Regions from separate parts of the Inquilinus sp. Marseille-Q2685 genome, predicted to be linked through region 2. Evidence: riboswitches for the same ligand, from Rfam matches in the RefSeq annotation. Region 2 holds a riboswitch; each other region holds the start of a gene.

Region 1 (7,778 bases), on a different contig from region 2:
TCGCGCTCGACCGGGGCGCCACGAGGCGGTTTGCCCGGGCGCCGCTCGCCGCGCGCCGGCCGGTCGGCCTGGGCCTCGGCCCGGCCGGTGGGCTTGCGTCCGCGCGGCTGCCGCCGTTCGTCGCCGTCGCCGGTGGGCTTGCCGGGGCCGCCTGCGCGCCCGGCGCCGGATTTCGGGGGGCGAGGAGGCTTGCTCATGCCGTGGTCTGCCGGCGCAGGAAGGCGGCCATGCTGCGGCGCGCCTCGGCCGGGGACAGGCGCTCGGTCGGCGGCGCATCGCCGGTGGCGGCGGCGATGCGCTCCAGCATCCGGGCGATCTGCGGGTCCAGTGCCATGATCTGGCCTTCTTTACTTGATGAAACCGATCGCCGCCCGGCTGGTGGGAACCAATAGATCGATGCAGCGTTCGACCGCTGCGTCACCCGCCTTGCAAGTCAACACATCGTTCAGCAGCACACGGCCGAAATTCCCGCAATCATGACCGGCGATCTCGAACACCTTGACCATGGTCTTGCCCGCGCTCAGCGGGGCCATGTCCACGGCCAGCTGGTCGACGATGATGCCCTTCGGGTCGAAGACCACGAGGTCGAGCTGCAGATTGCTGTAGCTCCGGTTGGTGCCGTTGTGCATGACCATGAACGCCCGGCAGCCGTTGTTGCCGGGCTCGAGCTTGTTCAGCTCGATGTCGATCCCCTCCTTCGGCGCCGACTCGGCGGCGGGCTTGTCCTGCGCCAGGGCCGGAAAGGTGGCAATCGCGATAAAAAAAGCGAAAAAACGTGCCGGGCGAACCCAGGCGAAACGGCGGATCTCAGCGGTTTTGCGGGACATATGGCCTTCCGTACGTCTGGACTCGCAGGGCGCGCCATGATACCCGCGCCCCCCGTGACCGCAATGAAATGCACTTGGGCGGTCGGTGTTCCCCGGTTTGCCGACACCATTCCGGGCCCCGACCGTCGGCGCAGAACGTTGCCCCGTCTCCCGGCGACGCCGGGCGGATTGCGCCCGGACGGGCTCCGCCCCGCGCGCCGACAAGGGGGGAGGCGGGCATGACGTCGAAGGGCCTCCTTCTTCTGTCGATCGCTCTGGTCGGGGCTGCGGCCCTCGGCGGCGCGATCGCGATCGATTCTGCGCGCCCGCCTTCGCCGCCCGTCGTCGCCGTCGATCTCGCCGGGATCGCGGTCGAGCCCGCGCATGTCGTCGACCCGGCGGACGCGGCCCGGCCGCAGCCGGTCATCGCCACGACGCGGCGCCTGGCCGAGATGTCTCCGGCCCCTGCCGCCGCGACGCCCGGCAATCCGCTGCAGATCCTGTTCGGCACCGCCTTCGCCGCGGTGCCGCGCATCACGGCGCCGCCGCAGCCCCCGCTCGACCCCTGGGCCGGCGCGCTGCAGGAGGTGACGCGTTCGGCTCCGGTGCCGCAGGAGGGCGAGCCGGTGCTGGTGCCGGTCGGACTGCCGGGCCCCGGGGCCGAGGCCGCGCGGCTCGACCCGCCGGCCCGCCTGGCCGACCCGCTGCCGCCGCCCGCCGGGTTGCCGGTGGCCACGCCGCCGGCGCAGGAAACCACCGAGCCGCCATTGGCCGCGGCCGAAGGCGTGGCGGACACGGCGCCGGTGGAACCCGTCGTCGCTCCGGCGGCCCGGTCCGGCGCCGCGACCCTGATCGACGTCGCACCGAACGAGGCGAAGCCCGTGGTCGTCGCCTCGCTGGGGCCGACCGACGGCCTCCTGGCCGAGACCGCGGCCGCGTCGCCGTTGTCGATCGCGCCGGTGGCCGCGGTGGCGCCCGCGACCGCCGACGCCGTCCCGCCCCAGCCGGCGCTGGCCACCCCATCCGGATCGGGACAGGCGGTGGTCGCGGCCGACGCCGTGGCTATCGTGCAACCCGCCGCGCCCGGGGCGGCACCGGTCTGGGCGCGGCCGCGCTCCTCGCTGCTGCGGGTCGACCGGCCCGAGCCGGAGGAGATCGAGCGGCTGGACACGGCATTGGCCCGCGCCGTGTCGCTGATCGAGCCTGCGGGCGCGCCCTGGCTGCGCGACGCCGAGGCCGATGGCAGCGGCCGCCGCCTGACCGGCTGCGGCCCGGGCGACCTGGCCTGCACCATCTTCGTCTCCGGCCGCGGCAGTGCGCTCGACCAGCCCTCGCCCTTGCTGCGGCAGCTGGGGACGGCGCCGATGAGCATCGGCGGCGTGCCCCTGCCGGCCGAGCCGGCGCAGGCGGAGCGCGCGCTGCGCTGCCTCGCCTTCACCGCCTACACCGAGGCGGGAAACCAGGGCACGCGCGGCATGGCGGCGGTGGGCTGGGTGGTGATGAACCGCATCGCCGTGGCCAACGACTTCGGCGATTCACCCTGCGAGGTCCTGGCAGACCCCGGCCAGTTCGAGCCGCTGTCGCGCCCGCGCTTCCGCGCCTTCGCCAAGGCGGTGCGGAGCGGCGCGATGCCGCAGTTCCCGCAGCCGCTCAGCGCCCAGGACGAGATCCTGCAGCGCACCGCGCGGCTCGTCGTCTGGCAGATGCTGGACGGCTATTTCGCCGACGACCCGACCGACGGCGCCCAGTATTTCCTGGCCCCCGCGGCGATGCGGGCGCTGGGCCGCGGCATGCCAGCCTGGACCAGCCGTTTCCGCCGCAGCGCCTCGATCGGCGATCACGTCTTCTACCGGCCGAAGCGGGGCGGCTGATCCAGCGCGGGAAGGGGTGGCCGGTCCGGCGTCCTGCACCACCTTATCTGCGGGCGGGGACCAGCGGGCCGCCTTGCCCTGAAATCGTCACGAATCTTCCCTGGTCCCGGCCCGTCGCCCGACCTAGAACGGACGTGATGGCCGCCACCGATTCCGCCTCTCCGCCGCCTTCCCTCGGCTCGGTCCTCCTGGCCGTGGCGCCGCTGCTGTTCAGCGCCGCCATCATGATCATGGGCAACGGCCTGTTCGGCACGCTGGTCGCGGTGCGGATGGATCTCGACGGCTTCGACGTCGGCACCATCGGCCTGGTGCTGGCCTTCTATTCCGGCGGCTTCGCCCTGGGCACGCTGATCTGCCCGCGGATCGTGCTGCTGGTCGGCCATATCCGAACCTTCGCCGCCTTCGCCGCGATCGCCTCCGCCGCCGCCCTGTTCCATGCGCTCTGGGTCGACCCGATCGTCTGGGCGGTGCTGCGCCTCGTCACCGGCATCAGCATGGCGGTGCTGTTCACGATCATCGAGAGCTGGCTGAACGCCCGTGCCTCGAACGCCGTGCGCGGCCGGGTGATGTCCTCCTACATGGCGGTGAACTACACCGCCTTCGGCCTGTCGCAGCCCTGGCTGACGGCGATGGACCCGGCCGGCTTCGCCCTATTCTCGGTGGTGGCGATGCTGGTGTCGCTGTCGCTGGTGCCGCTGTCGCTGACCCCGGTCGAGACGCCGCCGGTGATCAAGGTCAAGCGCTTCGGCCTGCGCGCCCTGATCGCGATCTCGCCGCTCGGCGTCGCCGGCTGCTTCTCCGTCGGGCTGATCAGCGCCGCCTTCTCCGGCATGGGGCCGGTCTACGCCCGCACCATCGATCCGTCGCCGGACTGGATCGCCGGCTTCATGATGACGGCGATCTTCGCCGGGTTCCTGCTGCAATACCCGGTCGGCCGGCTGTCCGACCGCTTCGACCGGCGCCAGGTGTTCCTCGGCATCACCGTCTCGCTGGCCCTGATCAGCGCGGCGTTGGCACTGTTCGGCGGGCTGTCGATGACGCTGCTGCTGGTGCTGCTCGCGGCCTTCGGCGGGCTGTCCTACACCATCTATCCGCTCAGCCTCAGCCACGCGAACGACTTCATGCGGCCGGAGCAGCTGGTGCCGGCCGCCGCCGGCCTGCTGCTGTGCTATGGCGTCGGCGCGGTGTTCGGGCCGATCGTGGCGTCGCGGGTGATGCAGCTGCTGGGCCCGTCCGGGCTGTTCGTCTGGACCGGCTCGGTCGCGGCGCTGCTGGCCCTGTTCACGATCTACCGCATGACCCGGCGCGCGGCGATGCCGAACGAGGAGCAGGGCAGCTTCGTCGCCGTGCCGACCACGACGCCGGTCGCGGCCGAGCTCGACCCGCGCGCGCCGGACGAGACGCCGCCGACCATGCGCGACGCCGCCTGAAGGGAACCGCCATGCTGACCCGCCGCCGCCTGCTGACCTCGGTGCTTCCCGCCGCCGGGATGGCCGCGGCGGGGCTCGGCGGGATGCGATCGGCGCGGGCGCAGGACCCGCTGTTCTTCCGGATCGGCACCGGCACCACCGGCGGCACCTACTTCCCGATCGGCGGCATCATCGCCGGCGCCATCTCCGGCCCCCCCGGCCTGCCCCCCTGCGGCAGCGCCGGCGGCAGCTGCGGGGTCTCCGGCCTGATCGCGGTGGCCCAGGCCAGCGCCGGGTCGATCGACAACATCCGGCGGATCCATGACGGCGAGTTCGATTCGGGCCTGGCCCAGGCTGACGTCGCCTTCGCCGCCTACACCGCCGAGGGGCCTTTCGCCGGCCAGCCGCCGGTGACCAGCCTGCGCGCCATCGCCCATCTCTTCTCCGAATTCGTCCATGTCGTGGTGCCGGCCGACAGCCCGGTGCAGTCGGTGGCGGATCTCAAGGGCAAGCGCGTCTCGGTCGGCGCCGAAGGCTCCGGCACGATCTACGACATCCGCCTGATCCTGGCCGCCTACGGCCTGAAGCAGACGGATGTGACCGAGATCTACGAGCGGCCGGAGCCGTCCGCGGACCTGCTGGCCGAAGGTGGGCTCGACGCCATGGTGATGACCGGCGGCCCGCCGCTCGGCGTGATCGCCGACTTGGCGCGGCGGCGGCCGATCCGGCTGCTGCCGGTCACAGGGCCGGAGGCGGAGGCCCTGATCGCCAAGGTGCCGTTCTTCACCCAGGAGCCGATCCCCGCAGGCCTGTATGACGGCGTCGCGGCGGAGGTGCCGGGCCTGTCGGTCGGGGCGATCTGGCTGGTGGCGGAACGGATCGCCGAGGCCACGGTCTACGAGATCACCCGCGCGCTGTGGCAGAAATCGACGCTGGACCTGTTGGCGGCGGGCCACCCGCGCGGCAAGGAGATCGCGCTCGAAGGGGCCACGCGGGGCCTCGGCGTGCCGCTTCATCCCGGCGCCGCCCGCTACTATGCCGAGCATGCGGTGCTCAGCCTGCCCGCCCGGGCGACGCCCTAGAGACCATTCGGGAATGCTGCTGGTGCGGCCGTCTGACGGCGGTTTCTCCGCTTCCGGTGCTCACGGACTTCACGTCCGCTGCGCTCCGGTTCTCGAAACCCCCGCCAGCCGACTCACACCAGCGCATTCCCAAACGGTCTCTGAACGATGCCTCTCAGCTAAGCCCGGCGGACCGGATGTCGATCCACATTCATCCAGTTGAAATGTGCCGGCCGACCCCGTAGAACTTGACGCACATCAGGAGTTGGGCACTGCCCGACGCCAACCTGCTTCCCCGAGCAAGGTGGCGCTCCCGAAAGGGAGGATGTGGTCGAACCGACAACCAAGCGGGTCATTCCACAATCGGTCCTGCCCACGACGCGTGGAAACCGACCGAAGCTATGCCGATCAAGATTCCGAACGACCTGCCCGCCCGGTCCGTCCTCGAAGCGGAAGGGGTCATGGTGATGCTCGAGGCGCAGGCGGTGCGGCAGGACATCCGGCCGATGCGGATCGGCCTGCTGAACCTGATGCCGAACAAGGTCAAGACCGAGACCCAGTTCGCCCGGCTGCTTGGCGCCTCGCCGCTGCAGGTCGAGCTGACGCTGGTCAAGATGACCAACCACGTCCCGCGCAACACGCCCAGCGACCACATCCTGTCCTTCTACCGCGACTGGGAGGATGTCCGGACAGAGAAGTTCGACGGCTTCATCGTCACCGGCGCGCCGGTCGAGACGATGCCGTTCGAGCAGGTGACCTACTGGGACGAGCTGCGCCGGGTCTTCGACTGGACGCAGACCAACGTCCATGGCTGCTTCAACATCTGCTGGGGGGCCCAGGCGGCGGTGCACCATTTCCACGGCGTGCCCAAGCACGCGCTGCCCCAGAAGAAGTTCGGCGTGTACCGCCACCGCATCGTCGAGCCGGCCTCGCCTTATCTCCGCGGCTTCTCGGACGACTTCACCATTCCGGTGTCGCGCTGGACCGAGACGCGGCGCGAGGACATCCCGGCCGAGAGCGGCATGAAGGTGCTGATGGAGTCGGACGATGCCGGCCTGTGCCTGCTGGACGACCCGGGGCGCCGGTCGCTGCACATGTTCAACCATGTCGAATACGACACCGACACGCTCGGCGACGAATATTTCCGGGACGTCGCCGCCGGCAAGCCGATCGCCCTGCCGCACGACTACTTCCCGGGGAACGACCCCGCTCGCCGCCCGCAGAACCGGTGGCGCAGCCACGCCCATCTGTTGTTCGGCAACTGGATCAACCAGCTGTACCAGACCACGCCCTACGAGATCGACGACATCGGCCGGGGCTGAGGCAGGGCCGCCTGGCGGTTTGTCGGCGTTCGTCCCTCATCGTCATTGCGAGGAGGCGAAGCCGACGAAGCAATCCAGGGGGTGCGTGCACCAGCCTCTGGATTGCTTCGCTGCGCTCGCAATGACGGTTGAAGGCGATCGGGAAGGGGCGGCGCTCTCAGAACATCAGCACCCAGGGCTCGGCCATCCCCGCCTCGACCCAGCGCCGCATCGCCGGCAGGTCCAGGATCGCGTCGGCATAGGTCCGGCAGGCGGGGTCGAGCGGCACCCGATAGCGGTCGAATCGCACCACCACCGGCGCATACATGCAGTCGGCCGCGCCGAAGGCGCCGAACAGGAAGGGGCCCTCGGCGCCAGCCGCCGCGCGGCACTGCCGCCAGATCGCGGTGATGCGGGCGATGTCGGCCCCGGTGGCGTCGCTGCGGGCCTTGCCCGGATCGACCGGCGCCAGGTCCATCGGCAGCTCGTTGCGCAGGGCCGTGAAGCCGCTGTGCATCTCGGCCGAGACCGACCGCGCCAGCGCCCGCCGCGCCGGGTCGCGCGGCCACAGGGCGAGATCCGGGAAGCGCTCGGCCAGGTATTCGAGGATCGCCAGGCTGTCCCACACCGTGGTGCCGCCGTCGATCAGCGCCGGCACCTTGCCGCTCGGCGAATGGCGCAGGATCGCCTCCTTCGACCCGTCACGGTACAGCGGGATCAGGACCTCCTCGAAGGCGACGCCGTGATGCGCCAGGGCCAGCCAGGGCCGCAGCGACCAGGAGGAATAGCGCTTGTTGCCGATGACGAGGCGCATGGCGGGTCCGCTCCGGCTGAGGGGTTGGCAAGGCAAACGGGCTGGAGCATGGTGTGCCGCCCCGAGTTCCCGAACGCAAGAAGGCCTGCGCCGTGCTGCCTCAACTGGTCGATGCCGCCGAGGGAGAGACCGTCTCTCTGATCCCGCTCAGCAAGGCCGCGTTGGACGGCTGGCGCGCCGCCGCGACGCCGGCGCAGCGGGCCTGGGCCGAGGCCAACGGCTTCGCCGCGGAATCGGGCCGCACCCTGGCGCTGCCGGGCGAAGGCGGGCGGGTCGACGCGATCCTGGTTGGCATCGACTCCGCGGCCGATGCCTGGGCTTTCGCCGGGCTGCCGACGTCCCTGCCGGCAGGCACCTATTCGCTGGATGATTCGGCCGAGCCGGCGACCGCCACCGCCGCCGCCTTCGGCTGGGCGCTCGGCGGCTATCACTACGGCCGCTACAAGGGGCCGGAGCGGGCCTCGGCCAAGCTGGTCTGGCCGAAGGCGGCCGACCGCGCCGCGGTCGAGCGCGCGG
Region 2 (7,778 bases):
CCGTGCCGAGGCCGGCGATGCCGATTTTCAGAACGGGAGTCACGATACCGCTTTCAGGCTGACCGGCTGCGGGTCGTTGCGCCGCCGGCTGAGGAAGGTCTTGATGTTCTTGCAGGCCTGGCGGATGCGCTGGTGGTTCTCGACCAGGGCGATGCGGACGTGGCCGTCGCCGTATTCGCCGAATCCGACGCCGGGCGCCACCGCCACCCCCGCCTCTTCCAGCAGCAGCTTGGAGAAGGCGAGCGAGCCCATGCTGGCGAAGGCCTCCGGGATCGGCGCCCAGACGAACATGCTGGCCTCGGGCTTCTCCACCGGCCAGCCGGCGGCGCGCAGCCCCTCGACCAGGGTGTCGCGACGCAGGCGATAGCGTGCCCGCATCTCGTCGACGAACTCCTGCGGCCCGTTGATCGCCGCGGTCGCCGCCACCTGCAAGGGGGTGAAGGCGCCGTAGTCGACATAGGACTTCACCCGCGCCAGCGCCGCGATCAGGCGCTTGTTGCCGGCTGCGAAGCCGATGCGCCAGCCGGCCATCGAGTAGGTCTTGCTCAGCGACGTAAATTCGACCGCGATGTCGCGCGCCTCGGGGATCGCCAGGATCGAGGGCGGCGGCGCCGTGTCGAAATAGATCTCGGCATAGGCCAGGTCGGACAGGATCCAGATGCCGTGCTCGCGGCAGAACTTCACGATCGGCCGGTAGAAATCGAGGTCCACCACCTCGGCCGTCGGGTTCGACGGATAGTTCAGCACCAGCGCGGTCGGCTTCGGCACGCTGTGCCGCACCGCCCGCTCCAGCACCTCCATGAAGTTCGCGCCCGGCGTGATCGGCAGCGACCGGATGGCGGCGCCGGCGATGATGAAGCCGAACATGTGGATCGGGTAGCTCGGGTTCGGCACCAGGATGATGTCGCCCGGGCTGGTGATCGCCTGGGCCAGGTTGGCCAGGCCTTCCTTCGACCCGATGGTGACCACGAGCTCGCTCTCGGGGTCGAGCTCGACCCCGAAGCGGCGCTGGTAATAGGCGGCCTGGGCCCGGCGCAGGCCGGGGATGCCGCGCGAGGTGGAATAGCCATGGCTGCGCGGATTCTGCGCCGCCTCGGTCAGCTTCTCGATCACATGCTTCGGCGGCGGTCCGTCGGGGTTGCCCATGCCGAGATCGATGATGTCCTCGCCCCGAGCTCGCGCCGCCGCCTTCATCGCGTTCACCTCGGCGAACACATAGGGCGGCAGGCGCTTGATTCGGTGGAAGTCCTGATCGGTCATCGACGTGTCCCCCCGACGCCCGTCGGGGCGTCCGGTGCTGAGCCTATTGAGCGAGATAGATTTCGACGCGGGCGGCCTGGCCGTCGGTGATGTTCGGCCGGGTGTCGGCCGAGCCGCCGGTGACGATTCGGGCCGGGTCGACGCCGGCCGCGCGCAGCGCCGCGGCCACCGCCTCGGCCCGCGCCTTGGCCTGGGCCGCGCCGTCGCCGGCGCCGTAGCCGACCACCCGCAGCTTCGGGCTCTGCGCCGTCTTGGCGACGTTTTCGATCGTGCTGCTGGCCGAGGCCGGCAGTGTCGTGCTGCCGCCGTCGAACTTGACCGTGCCGGCGACCCGGTTGTTGAAGCTGAAGGCCGGCTTCGACTCCTCCGCCGGGGCGGGCGCCGCGGCCTGGCCGGCGCCGCGGTTGCCGAAGCTGAGTGCGCCGGGCGCGCCCGAGGCGGCACGGTCGGCCTCAAGCTGGCTGCGCACCGCGGCCTGCTGTTCCGGCGTCGGCAGGTCGGTCGGCTTCTGCGGCACGCTGCCGAGATTGGGATAGGCCTGCTCCGAGGCCGGACGCGGCATCGACTCCATCGCCGGCGGGGCGGCGGTGTTGCGGCGCTGGCCGAAGCTCATCGGCGCCACCGTGCCGGTCGGCTGCTGCTGTGCCTGCTGCGCCGCCGCCTGCTGCTGCGCGATCTGCTGCTGCCGCTGGAAGGCAGCCTGGCGCTGCTGCTCGATCTGCGCCCGGCGCTGCTGCTGTGTCGCCTGCTGCTGCGCCCGGGCCTGCTGCATCGCGGCGCGGTCGGCATCGGTCTGGGCCAGCGCGGGCAGGGTGTAGGTCCTGGTGTCGCCCGCCTGCGCCGTGCCCAGCGGGCCGCCGACGCTGGGCACGGGCGGCGCCTCGGCCGGCCCGAGCGGCGTGACCTCGGCGGTCTCGACCTTGGGCACGGAGGCCTGGACGTCGCCCGCATAGGGCGTGCCGTCGAAGATGCGGCCGCCGCAGCCCGCGAGCGCGAGGCCGAGGGCGACGGTGGCAACGGCGCCACGGACCGGAAGGCCGGGGCGGGCGGAAGCGATCATGAGAGAGCCGGTGCGACGCATGGGCACGTGCCTAGCACACTTCGTTGAAAGGGTGGACTGGAAAGAGGATGGCCGTGCAAAGTGGCGGATAAGCGGCATTCTACGCCCGATTCCGCGCCTCGGGCGATGCCGCCGCAGACAGGGGATCCTTGGCCATGACCGAACGCCACCGCGCGGCCCCCAGCCGGACGAAGTCCGGCGAAGCAAAGCTCAAGACCCGGACGAAGTCTGGTGACGCCAGTCCCAAGGCCCGGACGAAGTCCGGCGAAGCCGAGCCCGAGACCCGGGCGAAGCCCGGCACCGCGGCGCCGGAGGCCCCGCCGCCGGCGGATCCGGCCGAGCTGGCGCGCCGCATGGTCGAGATCGCCGAGCGCAGCGCCCGGCTGGTCACCGCCTTCCTGGAGAAGCAGGGCCGCGCCGAGACGCCGGAGCTGGACCCGCTCAACATCGGCTCGGCCTTCCTGGCCATGACCCAGCGGCTGATGGCCGACCCGACCCGGCTGATGCAGGCCCAGATGTCGCTGTGGCAGGACTATGCCACGCTGTGGAGCCGCACCGCCCAGCGCCTGCTGGGCCAGGAGGCGGAGCCGGTGGTGACGGCGGAGAAGAGCGACAAGCGCTTCAAGGACCCGGCCTGGAGCGAGGTCGCGGTGTTCGACTTCATCAAGCAGTCCTACCTGCTGACCGCCCGCTGGCTGCAGGGTTCGGTCCGCCAGGTCGAAGGGCTGGACGCCAAGACCGCGAAGAAGGTCGATTTCTACACCCGGCAGTTCATCGACGCGATGGCGCCGTCCAACTTCGTCGCCACCAATCCGGAGGTATTGCGCAGCACGCTGGAATCGCGCGGCGAGAACCTGGTCCGCGGCCTCGAGAACATGCTGGCCGACCTGGAGCGCGGCCAGGGCCAGCTGGCCATCAGCATGACCGACCGCACCGCCTTCGAGATCGGCCGCAACATCGCCGTCACCCCCGGCAAGGTGGTGTTCGAGACCGATCTGATGCAGCTGATCCAGTACGACCCGGCCACCGAGACGGTGGCGCGGCGGCCCCTCCTCATCATCCCACCCTGGATCAACAAGTACTACATCCTCGACCTGAAGCCGCAGAACAGCCTGATCCGCTGGACGGTGGAGCAGGGCCACACCGTCTTCGTGATCTCCTGGGTCAACCCGGACGCGCGGCTCGCGGGCAAGAATTTCGCCGACTACATGCTGGAGGGCCCGCTGGCGGCGCTGGGCGCGATCGAGCAGGCGACCGGCGAGCGCGAGGTCAACGCCGTCGGCTACTGCCTGGGCGGCACGCTCTTGGCCAGCACCCTGGCCTGGATGACGGCCAAGGGCGAGGACGACCGGATCAGGAGCGCGACCTATCTGACCACGCTGACCGACTTCACCGATCCGGGCGAGCTCGGCATCTTCGTCGACGAGGAGCAGCTGCGGACGATCGAGGCGAAGATGTCCGGCAAGGGCTATCTCGAAGGCTCGGCCATGGCGACGACCTTCAACCTCCTGCGTGCCAACGACCTCATCTGGTCCTTCGTCGTCAGCAACTATCTCCTGGGCAAGGACCCCTTCCCCTTCGACCTGCTGTACTGGAACAGCGACGCGACCCGGATGCCGGCCGCGATGCACAGCTTCTACCTGCGCAACATGTATCAGGAGAACCGGCTGGTGCAGCCGGGCGGCATCACCCTGGCCGGGGTGCCGATCGACCTGACCACGATCAAGACGCCGAGCTTCATGCTGTCGACCCGCGACGACCATATCGCGCCCTGGGCGTCGACCTACGCCGCGACCCAGCTGTTCGGCGGCCCCGTGCGCTTCTGCCTCAGCGCCTCCGGCCACATCGCCGGTGTGGTCAACCCGCCGGCGGCGAAGAAGTACTGCCACTGGGTCAACACCCGGACGCCGGCGAGCCCCGAATCCTGGCTCAAGGGGGCGAAGCAGGTCGAAGGCTCCTGGTGGCCGGAATGGCAGAAATGGATCTCTCGCCACGCTGGCGGCCAGGTCCCGGCCCGGCATCCCGGTGACGGCAAGCTGACCCCGATCGAGGACGCGCCGGGACGGTATGTTCGTGCGACGTAAGGAGCCTCACGCCGCCAGGCTCGCCGCCGGCGCATGAACCCGCCGCAGCTCGGCCAGGCGGTCGCCCTCCAGCACCCGGTCGAGATGGATCTCCGGCCGCAGCGCGGCGGTCAGGACGACGCGGTAGAGATGGGTCCACAGCCCGGCGCCGCGATGCACCACGGCGTAGAGGATCTCCCGCCGGTGCGGGTCGCGCGGGCCGGGACAGGGCCGCTCGTCGAGCCGCTCGATGGTGTCGCCGGGGCCAGCGAGCGGAATCGCGGCGGAAGCGGATGCGGACATGAAAAACCCTCCTTCGCGGTTGCGAGGAGGGCTGACGCGCGGCGTTCGACCCGTTTGGTTGCCGGTCCGGCCGCATCGCCCCTCTTGCGAGAGGCCACCACCTTGCCCGGGAAGGCAGGTTGGCGTGGGCGTCAGCCCAACTCTGGATGCGAGGCCGGATTTAGCGCGCCGCGCGGTCCGGCGCAAGAGGGATGGCGCCCCCTTGCCTGCAGCCCCCGGATCGTCGGACCCTGATCCCGTCCTCCAGCGGGAGCCTGCGATGCCCGATCCCTCCCCTGCCCGGCCCATCCCTGCCCGGCCCGTGCCCGATCTGTTCGCGGCGCGGCCCCAGGCCTATGACCGCTTCACCCGGGCCGAATGGGCGGCGCTCCGGGCCTCGACGCCGATGGCGCTGTCCGAGGCCGAACTGGCCGAACTGCGCGGGCTGAACGAGCCGGTGTCGCAGGCCGATGTCGCCGACATCCTGCTGCCCCTGTCGCGCCTGCTGAACCTGCACGTCGCCGCCGCCCGCAGGCTCGACGGGGTGCAGGACGCCTTCCTCGGCCGGCCCGGCCCGCCACCGCCCTACATCATCGGAATTGCCGGCAGCGTCGCCGTGGGTAAGAGCACCTTCGCGCGGCTGCTGCGCCTCTTGCTGTCGCGCTGGCCCGACCACCCGCGGGTCGAGCTCGTGACCACCGACGGCTTCCTCTGGCCGAAATCGGTGCTGGAGGAGCGCGGGCTGATGCGCCGCAAGGGCTTCCCCGAGAGCTACGACCTGCGCCGGATGATCGGCTTCCTGGCCGCGGTGAAGTCCGGCCGGCCGGAGGTCGAGGCGCCGGTCTATTCCCACCTCGCCTACGACATCCTGCCCGGCGAGAAGCAGGTGGTCCGCCGGCCGGACATCCTGATCTTCGAGGGGCTGAACGTGCTGCAGGCCCCGGCCGGGGCCTCGGTCGTCACCTCCGATTTCTTCGACTTCTCGGTCTATGTCGATGCCGCGGAGGAGGACATCGCCCGCTGGTTCGTCGAGCGCCGCCTGCTGCTGCAGCGCACCGCGTTCCGCGACCCGTCCTCCTATTTCCATCACCAGCGCGACCTGCCGGAGGCCGAGGCCCGCCGCGCCGCCCGCGAGATCTGGGACCAGATCAATGGGGTGAACCTGCGCGAGAACATCCTGCCGACCCGGCAACGCGCCCGGCTGGTGCTGCACAAGGCCGCCGACCATTCGGTCGACGCCGTCGCCCTGCGCCGGATGTGACCATGGACCTGCCGCTCGGACCGCTGATCGGATCGGGCAAGGAGGCCGAGGTCTTCGACGCCGGCGACCTGGTGGTCAAGTTGTATCGGACGACGGCGGCCGCGCCGAAGCGGGCGGCGTTCCGCGAGGCGTCGATCCTGGCGCTGGTCGAGACGCTCGGGCTGCCCGCGCCGTCGGTCCGGGGCGTGGGGCAGATCGAGGGCCGGTGGGGCATCGCGATGACCCGCGCCGACGGCCCGTCCCTTGCCGACACGATGCACCGCCGGCCCGACCAGGTGCCGGCCTGCCTGGAGCGGATGGCCCGGCTGCAGATCGCGATCCACGGCCGGCCGGGAACGCATCTCGGCAGCCTGAAGGCGCGGCTGGCGGCGAATATCGGCCGTGCCGGGATGCCGGACGAGGTGCTGCGGCGCCGGCTGCTGGACGGCTTGGCCGCGCTGCCGGAGGGCGACCGCCTGTGCCACGGCGACTTCCACCCCTGGAACATCCTGGGGCCGCCGGGGCGGGAGATGGTGGTCGACTGGCTGGACGCCTGCGCCGGCGATCCCGCCGCCGATGTCTGCCGCTCCTACGTGCTGATCCGGCCCGTGGCGCCGGACCTGGCCGCCGCCTATATCGATGCCTACGCCGCGGCTGCGGGCGAAAGCCGGGACCGGATCTTCGCCTGGCTGCCCTTCGTCGCCGCCGCCCGCCTGGCCGAGGACGTGCAGGAGGAGGTTGACGGGCTGATGACGATGGCCGCATCCGGATCGCCGCCCTGACCCCCCGGATCCGGCTGTGCCGGCCCAGCATGTCCGAGCCGATTCCGCGTCGACCTTGCCATTGCGCCTGTATTCCCCCATGTTTAGGGGGTCATTCTGGTTTGGACGGCCGGCCTGCCATGCCCTCGCGGCCGCGGATCCCTCGCCTTTCCCCTTTCCGTTTGATGCGTCGCGCAGTTCCGCGCGGCGCCACCCCTCAACTGGAGGAAAAGCGATGCCGATCGGCACCGTGAAGTGGTTCAACAGCACCAAGGGCTTCGGCTTCATTCAGCCGGAGAACGGCGGCCCGGACGTCTTCGTCCACATCTCCGCCGTCGAACGCGCCGGGCTGCGCGGCCTGAACGAAGGCCAGCAGATCTCCTACGAGGAGCAGCGCGACCCGAAGCGCGGCAAGACCTCGGCGGAGAACCTGAAGGCCGTCTGAGCCTTCGGTCGTGGAGCGGATCAGGAGCGCCCGCGCCGTCGGGCGCTCCTTTTCTTGTGACAAGCAGCGATGCGGACGCATCGCGTCAGAAGGAGGCCGCCATGCCGTTCAAGCCGAACTACAATCAGCAGCGCAGCGAGCGAAACCGCGCCAAGGAACAGAAGAAGCAGGAGAAACTGCAGAAGCGCGAGGAAGAGACCGCGCGCCGCAAGGCCGCCCAGGAGAGCGACGCGCCACCCCGGGACGACGAGACCGAGCCGTCCTGACCCGACCCGTCACCGGAGTGCCGACATGGCCCGGACCAAGAAGCAACCCAACGACAGCGGCTTCGTGCTGTTCAACATCGTCTACCAGGACGGAACGCTGAGCTCGAACCGCAAGGTTCCCCGCTCCGAGGCCGACGGGCTGGACGGCGACGCCCCGGCACGCGCCTTCATCGAGGCCCAGGACCGCAAGATCGCCGAGATGTCCGGCAATCCCCGCGGCCCGATCAAGACCATGACCCGGCTGCGCGGCCAATAGCCGGTCGGCGCGGCGGCCCGGGGCCGCCGCCTCTCTCCCCTACCCCATCCACGCCGCGCTGAACTTCGCGTGGCTGCCGTCGTGCAGGCGCAGATGCAGCCACTGGTCGACGAAGGCCTTGAACACCACGTCGCCGCGCGGCAGC
Region 3 (7,778 bases), on a different contig from region 2:
CGCCGCGCTCAGCCGCACCACCCAGGTGACCGAGCAGGTCGAGGCGCTGGTGCGCGACATCCCCGGCGTCGCCGACATCACCGGCGTGGTCGGCCGCAGCTTCATCGACGGTCTGGCCGAGCCGAACGCCGCCTTCCTGGTGGTGGCGCTGAAGCCGTTCGACGAGCGGGTGAAGGAGGGGATCACGGTGTTCAACGTGATCCGCGAGGTCGCGATCCGCACCGCCGGGGTGCGGGACGCGCTGATCATTCCGCTGAACCTGCCGCCGATCATCGGCCTCGGCACTGCCGGCGGCTTCCAGTACCAGCTCGAGGACCTGGAGGGCAAAAGCCCGAACGAGCTGGCGGCGGTGGCCCAGGGGCTGGTGGTGGCCGCCAACCAGGCGCCGGGGCTGACCCAGGTCTTCACCTCCTACAACGCCAACACGCCGCAGATCTTCCTGAACCTGGACCGCGAGAAGGCGCAGAATCTGGGCGTCGCCGTCAGCGCCATCTTCAATGCGCTGCAGGCGACGCTGGGCGGCTTCTACATCAACGACTTCAACCTGTTCGGCCGCACCTGGCAGGTGATCGCCCAGGGCGAAGCGAACGACCGGCGCACGGTCGACGACATCTACCGGATCTATGTCCGGTCCTCGACCGGACAGATGGTGCCGATGCGGTCGCTGGTCGACGCGCAGCAGCAGCTCGGCCCGCTGTTCATCACCCGCTACAACAACTACCGCTCGGTCAGCATCCTCGGCAGCGCCGCGCCGGGCGTCAGCTCGGGCCAGTCGCTGGCGGCGATGACGCAGGTGTCGAACGCGACGCTGCCGGCCGGCTTCGGCTTCGAATGGACCGGCACCGCGCTGCAGGAGCTGGAGGCGGCGGGCCAGACCGGCTTCATCCTCGGCCTCGCGGTGCTGTTCGCCTATCTGTTCCTGGTGGCGCTGTACGAGAGCTGGTCGATCCCGATCGGCGTGCTGCTCTCGGTCATCGTCGGCATCGTCGGCGGCCTGGCGGCGCTGTGGATCGCCGGCCTGTCGAACGACGTCTACGCCCAGATCGGCATCGTCGTGCTGATCGCGCTGGCCAGCAAGAACGGCATCCTGATCGTCGAGTTCGCCAAGGCCAAGCGCGAGGAGGGCATGGCGATCGCCGACGCCGCGATCGAGGGCGCCAAGCTGCGCTTCCGGCCGGTGATGATGACCAGCTTCGCCTTCATCCTGGGCTTGGTGCCGCTGGTGACGGCCGCCGGCGCGGCCGCGGCCAGCCGGCGCGGCGTCGGCACCTCGGTGTTCGGCGGCATGATCGCGGCCTCGGCGATCGGCATCTTCCTGATCCCGATGCTGTACGTCACCCTGCAGCATGTCCGCGAATGGGTGCACGAGAAGCTGCTGGGCGGGTCGATCGCGCCGAAGCCGCGGGCCGAGGCGCCGAGCACGCCTGCCGAATGAAACGGGCGGCTCCGGTGGAGCCGCCCTTCTCTCTCGCCGCTAATGCACCCAGCGGCCGCGGTCGCGGTACCAGGGCCGGCCGCGGTAGTAGTTATCCCAGTACGGGCCGGCATCGAAGGTGATCACCGGCACGCCGATCACCGGCGCCGCCTCGACGATGATCCGGCGGCGATGCTGGACATCGGCCGCCAGGAACCGGCCGTCGGTCCAGCCGCGGTCGGGACCGACGCCGATGTCGCACCAGGCCCAGCCGTCGAGGCAGCCGAAGATCTGCACCGGCACGCCCGGCCGCAGCCGCGCGACCACCGGATAGTCGGCCCCCGGCCCGGCGCGCAGCCGGACCGAAGCGGTGGTGTAGCCCGGCGCGGCATCGGCCGCCGTCGCCGTCAGGGCCGTCATCGCCAGCCCGGCCATCGCGGCCAGGGCGAGCTTCCATCTCATCATGCGAACTCCAGGGACGAGAATCCCCCTTCGTCCGCCACAACGCGGCAGAACCGAATTCCGGTCGCCGGGATCGGGGGGCGCGGCGCCGTGCCTCACCCCGCGAGGGTTCCGCCGTCAGCCGGCCCGCTTCGCCGCGTCGAGGGCGCGGGACAGGTCGCGCTCCAGGTCCTCGATGCCCTCGAGGCCGACCGACAGCCGCACCAGCCCTTCGGTGATGCCCATGGCGGCGCGGTCCGCCGCCTCCATCGCCCGGTGGGTGGTGGTGGTCGGATGGGTGGCGAGCGACTTGGTGTCGCCGAGATTGTTCGAGATGTCGACCAGCCGCAGCGCATCGAGGAAGGCGAAGGCCGCCGCCTTGCTGCCGAGGTCGAAGGCGACCAGCGTGCCGCCGTTCTTCATCTGGCGCTTCGCCAGCTCGTGATGCGGGTGGCTCTTCAGCCAAGGGTAGCGCACCGACTTCGCCGCCGGATGCGCCTCGACCAGCTGCGCCAGGCGGTGGGCGCTGGAAACCTGGCGCTCGACCCTGAGGCCCAGCGTCTCCAGCCCCTTCACCAGCACCCAGGCGTTGAAGGGCGACAGGGCCGGGCCGGTGTGCCGGTAATAGGGCAGGAAGTCGTCGGTCAGGAACTTCCTGTCGGCCAGCACCGCGCCGCCCAGCACCCGGCCCTGGCCGTCGATGTGCTTGGTGGCGGAGTAGATCACCACATCGGCGCCGAGCTCCAGCGGCTTCTGGCCCAGGGGCGTGGCGAAGACGTTGTCGATGAACACCTTGGCGCCGGCGGCATGGGCGATCTTCGCCACAGCGGCGACGTCGACCAGGTCCAGTGTCGGGTTGGCCGGCGTCTCCAGGAACACGGCCCGGGTGTTCGGCCGCATCGCCGCCTCCCAGGCCGCGAGGTCGCCGCCGTCGACGAAGGTGGTGGTGATGCCGTAGCGCGGCAGGATGGTGCCGAGGATGACGAAGCAGGAGCCGAACAGCGCCCGGCTGGCCACGACGTGGTCGCCGCCGCGCAGATGGCAGAACAGCGCGGTGAACACGCCCGACATGCCGCTGGCGGTGACGTGGCAGCCCTCGGCCCCTTCCAGCAGGGCCAGGCGCTGCTCCAGCACCTCCAGCGTCGGGTTGCCGTAGCGGGAATAGACGAAGCCCGGTTCGTCGCCGGTGAAGCGCGCCTCGGCCGCCGCGGCGCTGTCATAGACGAACCCCGAGGTCAGGAAGATCGCCTCGGAGGTCTCGCCATAGGGCGTTCGTCGGGTGCCGCCGCGGATCAGCGCGGTCTCGGGGCCGAATTCGTCTTCGCTGGGGGCTTCGTATCGATCCATCTCACCGACTCCTCGATCCGACCGGGAGGCGGTGCGTGCGGGACCTGCGCGCATCCGACCTTTTAGCGGAGATTAACGTGGCCGCAAGCCGGTCGGCTCAAATCACCACGGGGCCGCTGTCAGGAGCGGCGGCCCCAAGACTTATCGGCAAAACGGCAATCGGGCAATGCGTTTCGGGCAACGCTGCCTTTCATCCTTCGGCCAGGGCGTAGAGCACGAAGGGCAGCTCGAGCCCCTCATAGAGCCGGCGGTAGGAGCGGCACAGTCGGAAGCCGCGGGATTCGTAGAAGCGGCGGGCGAGCCGGTTGTGGGCGAAGCTCTCCAGCGTGCGGCAGCCGCGCGCCACGGCGTCGGCCAGGAGGGCGGTGCCGGCCGACCGGCCCTGCGCCGCCGGGTCGACGAACAGCATGTCGAGATGCGACCCGGTCATCAGCGAGAAGCCGAGCTGCGCGTCATGGGCATCGACGGCGACGCGCAGGTCCGGCAGCCGGGCGGCGAAGCGGCGGGCGAAATCCTCCGGCCGCTTGCGGTCCAGGACCGCGGCCGGGAGGATGTGCTCGAAGGCGGCGCGGGTGCTGCGCCAGGCCACATCCGCCAGAGCCGGCAGATCCGCCGCCACCGGCGGCCGGACCGTCACCGCCTCCATCGTCTTCGCCTCAGCCATCATCCACTACCCCGCAGCCTGGGATCGAGCGCATCGCGCAGCCCGTCGCCGAGCAGGTTGAAGCCGAAAGACGCCAACAGGATGGCAAGGCCGGAGAAGATCGAATCCCAGGGCGACAGCAGCAGATAGCCGCGCGCCTCGGCCAGCATGCGGCCGAGCGACGGCGTCGGCGGCTGGGTGCCGAGGCCGAGGAAGGACAGCGACGCTTCGACCAGGATGGCGGTGGACAGCGACAGGCTGGCCTGGACCAGGATGACGCTGGCGAGGTTGGGCAGCACATGGCGCCACAGCACCCGCCCCTCGCCCGCCCCGATGGCGCGGGCGCCCAGCACATACTGGCTGCCGGCGACCACCAGAGCCGGGCCGCGCAGGAGGCGGGCGAAGACCGGGATGTAGACGACGCCGATCGCCAGCGCCGTGGTCGTCGCCCCCGGCCCCAGCATGGCGACGATGCCGATCGCCAGCAGGATGATCGGGAAGGCGAACAGGATGTCCATCAGCCGCATGCCGGCGCGGTCGAGCCAGCCGCCGCGCAGCGCCGCGGCCACGCCCAGGGTGCCGCCGACCAGGAGCGCCAGCAGCACCGCGCTGGCCGAGGCGGCGAGCGAGGCGCGATAGCCGTAGAGGATGCGCGACAGCACGTCCCGGCCGAACTGGTCGGTGCCGAGCCACGCCGCGACGCTGGGGCCCTTCATTCGCCGGATGACATGCTGGGCCAGCGGGTCGTCCGGCGCGATCCAGGGCGCCAGCAGCGCCGCCCCGACCTGCAGCAGCACCAGCGCCCCGCCGATCCAGACCAGCGGGTGGCGCGGCGCCGCGATGCGGCGGCGCGAGGGCGGCGCCAGGGTCTCGGGCAGCAGTGCCGTCATCTGAGGCCGATCCGCGGGTCGAGCGCGGCGTAGAGCATGTCGGTGACGAAGTTCACCAGCACGAATCCGGCGGTGACCAGCAGGATCGCCGCCTGGATCAGCGGGTAGTTCCGCTCCGCGATCGCGCCCAGCATCAGCCGGCCGAGCCCCGGCAGGGCGAAGACCTGCTCGACCACGATGGCGCCGCCGAACAGATAGCCGGCGGAGATGCCGAGCGCGGTGACGAAGGGGATCATGGCGTTGCGGAAGGCGTGGTGGAACACCACCGACCGCTCGCTGACGCCCTTGGCCCGGGCGGTGCGGATGTAGTCCTGCCCCAGCGCGTCGAGCATGGCGGAGCGGACGATGCGCGACAGCGAGGCCAGCACCGGCACGGCCAGCGCGATGGTCGGCAGCAGCATCCGCTGCAGGTTGCCGACGGGATCCTCGGCCAGCGGCACGAAGCCGATCGCCGGGAAGGCCGGGAACACGCCGTGGAACAGGTAGATCAGCAGCGCGCCGAGCCAGAAGGAGGGCACGGTGACGCCGGCGATGGTGACCACCCGCACCAGATAGTCGCGCGCCGAGTTGCGGAAATAGGCCATCAGGCAGCCGGCCGGCACCGCCAGCGCCACCGAGACGGCGAGCGCCAAAAGCGTCACCTCGATGGTGACGCCGATCCGGGCCGCGATCTCCTCCAGAACCGGCCGGCCGGTCCACAGGCTGGTGCCGAGATCGCCGGTCAGCAGCCCGCCGAGCCAGGCGAGATACTGCGTCACCAGCGGCTGGTCGAGGCCGAGGCGCTGGCGCAGCGCCGCGATCCGGTCGGGCGTCACCTCGCTGTTGGCGCCGAGCATGATCTGCACCGCATCGCCCGGGATCAGCCGGATCATCAGGAAGGCGACGACCGAGACCCCGAACAGCACCACCAGCAGGTCGAGCAGCCGCCCGGTCAGGAAGCGGACCATGACGCCTCACCGGGACGATAGCTCGGTCCCGCCGCAACCCCTTTTCTGTCATGCCCGGGCTTGACCCGGGCATCCAGAGACTGTCGACATCCTCTGGATTGCCGGGTCAAGCCCGGCAATGACAAGAAAGGATAGGCTGGAATCATCACTTCTCCAGCGCCGTCTGGCGCAGCGAGCGGGTGGAGCGGTTGCCGGTGATCTCGTATCCGGTCACGCCGTCGCGCACCGCGGTGAAGAGCTGGCCGAAGGCCAGATGCGCGATCGGCCCGTCGCAGGCCAGGCGCTTCTGCAGGTCGGCGTAGATCGCCTTGCGCTTCGCCGGATCCAGCGTCGTCCGCCCCTCGTCCAGCAGGCGGTCGACCTCGGCGTCCGAATACTTAAAGACGTTGGTCGAGCCGCCGGTGCGGAAGGTGCGAAACATGTAGCCGTCCGGATCCGCGACGCCGCCGTTGATCGAGGCGAAGAGTTGGAAGTTGGAGTTGCGCCAGTCCTGGATGAAGGTGCCCTGCTCCTGCACGTTCAGCGCCACCTCGAAGCCGGCGGCGTTGAGCTGCGCCTGCACCACCTGGGCGACGTCGACCACCAGCTGGTTCGAGCCCAGCACCTTCAGTTCGGCCTTCAGCGGCAGGGCCACGCCGGCCTCGGCCAGGAGCGTCTTCGCCTTCTCCGGATCCGCGGCGTAGCAGGGATAGTCCGACACCGGCAGCGCCCAGTCCTTCAGCGCCGGCGACAGCGGCCCGCCGGGCTGGCCCTTGCCGAAATAGGCGGCCTCGACGATCTGCGACCGGTCGATCGCGGTGTTCAGCGCCTGGCGCACCTTCGGGTTGTCGAAGGGCGGCTTCGACACGTTCATGCCGACCAGCGTGTAGGACAGATCGGTCGTCTCCAGGAGCGTGACGCCGGGGGTGCCCTGCAGCGTCGCCGCCGTGGCCGGGTCGACATTCGGCAGCAGCTGATAGGTGCCGCCGGAGATGCCGACCTGCCGGGTCGAGGCCTCGGGCACGATGTTGAACTTGATCGCGTCGAGCTTCGGCAGCCCCGGCTGCCAGTAGCCGTCGGCCTTCGCCAGCAGCAGGTAGGTGTCGGGCACCCATTCCTTCAGCGTGAACGGGCCGGTGCCGTCGGTCCTGCGCTGCAGGTCGATGCCGCCGGTCGCCGCCGCGGCCGGCACGATCACGATCTGCGGCAGGTTGGCCAGGAACGGCGCCGACGGCGTCGACAGCGTCACCGTCACCTGCCGGTCGCCGGTCGGCTCGACCGACTTCACCATGTCGATGCGGCTGGCATAGGGCGAGCCGGTCTTCGGGTCGCGCACCCGGGCGAAGCTGGCGGCGACGTCGGCCGGGGTCACCGGCGACCCGTCGTGGAACTTCGCGCCCGGCCGCAGGGTGAAGACATAGGTCAGGCCGTCGGGCGAGATGGTCCAGGATTCGGCCAGCTCCGGCACCACCTTCAGGTCCTTGTCGATCGAGGTCAGGCCCTCATAGACCGCGCCGTTGACCAGCACCGTGGCGAAGGAGGTGGCGACATGCGGGTCCAGCCCGACCGGCGACTGGTCGGTCGCGACCTCCAGCGTCTGTGCCGCCGCCATCGATCCGACGAGGGCTGCCGCCGCTGCCGCCAGCGACGCCCGAATCATCCGTCCCATCTTCCAGCCTCCCCCTGTTCATTGGGCGCCAGTAAGGCGCGTTCGACGGGCGAGGTCAATCGATCGGGCGCAGGCTGCTGCTCCGTTCCGCTTTGACCGACGCAGGACTGTTTGTGATAATTCTGTTCTTCAGAATGGAAATTTTCATGCGCTATTTTCAGGAGGCTTCATGAGCAATCGGCAGATTCGGCACTACAGCGCGCCATCGGCGTCCCGGCGGCGCTTCACAGCCGCGGCGCTCGCCATCCTGGCCCTGTCCGTCGTCGGCCCGGCGGCGCGGGCCGCGGATGCGCCGATGGACGCGCGGATCCCCGCCCTGGAGCCCGAGCTCGAAGCCTATGCCGCGGCCGGGATGAAGGCATTCGACACGCCGGGCCTCGCCATCGGCATCGTCAGCGGCGACAAGCTGGTCTACGCCCATGGCTTCGGCGTGCGCAGCAAGGCGAAG

Evidence for each region. A riboswitch is a leader RNA that binds a small molecule or an ion and turns the genes downstream of it on or off. The one in region 2 is predicted to bind S-adenosylmethionine.
Region 1: another riboswitch for S-adenosylmethionine. It lies ahead of metA (homoserine O-succinyltransferase); the one in region 2 lies ahead of LG391_RS17095 (hypothetical protein).
Region 3: another riboswitch for S-adenosylmethionine. It lies ahead of metZ (O-succinylhomoserine sulfhydrylase); the one in region 2 lies ahead of LG391_RS17095 (hypothetical protein).

Annotation. Positions count from the first base shown of each region.
Region 1 covers NZ_CAKAKL010000006.1:211,132-218,909, reverse strand. The annotation lists gene LG391_RS24960 (pseudouridine synthase) at 1-197, opposite strand, end outside; gene LG391_RS24955 (hypothetical protein) at 194-334, opposite strand; gene LG391_RS24950 (Tat pathway signal sequence domain protein) at 348-827, opposite strand; gene LG391_RS24945 (cell wall hydrolase) at 1,046-2,677, shown strand; gene LG391_RS24940 (MFS transporter) at 2,815-4,107, shown strand; gene LG391_RS24935 (TAXI family TRAP transporter solute-binding subunit) at 4,119-5,168, shown strand; SAM-I-IV-variant riboswitch at 5,398-5,504, shown strand; gene metA (homoserine O-succinyltransferase) at 5,549-6,469, shown strand; gene LG391_RS24925 (glutathione S-transferase family protein) at 6,627-7,262, opposite strand; gene LG391_RS24920 (M17 family metallopeptidase) at 7,355-7,778, shown strand, end outside.
Region 2 covers NZ_CAKAKL010000002.1:1,707,843-1,715,620, forward strand. The annotation lists gene LG391_RS17075 (homoserine dehydrogenase) at 1-43, opposite strand, end outside; gene LG391_RS17080 (LL-diaminopimelate aminotransferase) at 40-1,260, opposite strand; gene LG391_RS17085 (OmpA family protein) at 1,304-2,320, opposite strand; gene phaC (class I poly(R)-hydroxyalkanoic acid synthase) at 2,674-4,404, shown strand; gene LG391_RS17095 (hypothetical protein) at 4,411-4,686, opposite strand; SAM-I-IV-variant riboswitch at 4,731-4,841, opposite strand; gene coaA (type I pantothenate kinase) at 4,946-5,926, shown strand; gene LG391_RS17105 (phosphotransferase family protein) at 5,929-6,687, shown strand; gene LG391_RS17110 (cold-shock protein) at 6,902-7,111, shown strand; gene LG391_RS17115 (hypothetical protein) at 7,213-7,377, shown strand; gene LG391_RS17120 (hypothetical protein) at 7,403-7,633, shown strand; gene LG391_RS17125 (transporter substrate-binding domain-containing protein) at 7,673-7,778, opposite strand, start outside.
Region 3 covers NZ_CAKAKL010000005.1:322,291-330,068, reverse strand. The annotation lists gene LG391_RS23705 (efflux RND transporter permease subunit) at 1-1,435, shown strand, start outside; gene LG391_RS23700 (SH3 domain-containing protein) at 1,475-1,879, opposite strand; gene metZ (O-succinylhomoserine sulfhydrylase) at 1,994-3,202, opposite strand; SAM riboswitch at 3,245-3,321, opposite strand; gene LG391_RS23690 (GNAT family N-acetyltransferase) at 3,393-3,866, opposite strand; gene LG391_RS23685 (ABC transporter permease) at 3,866-4,735, opposite strand; gene LG391_RS23680 (ABC transporter permease) at 4,732-5,682, opposite strand; gene LG391_RS23675 (ABC transporter substrate-binding protein) at 5,828-7,330, opposite strand; gene LG391_RS23670 (serine hydrolase) at 7,500-7,778, shown strand, end outside.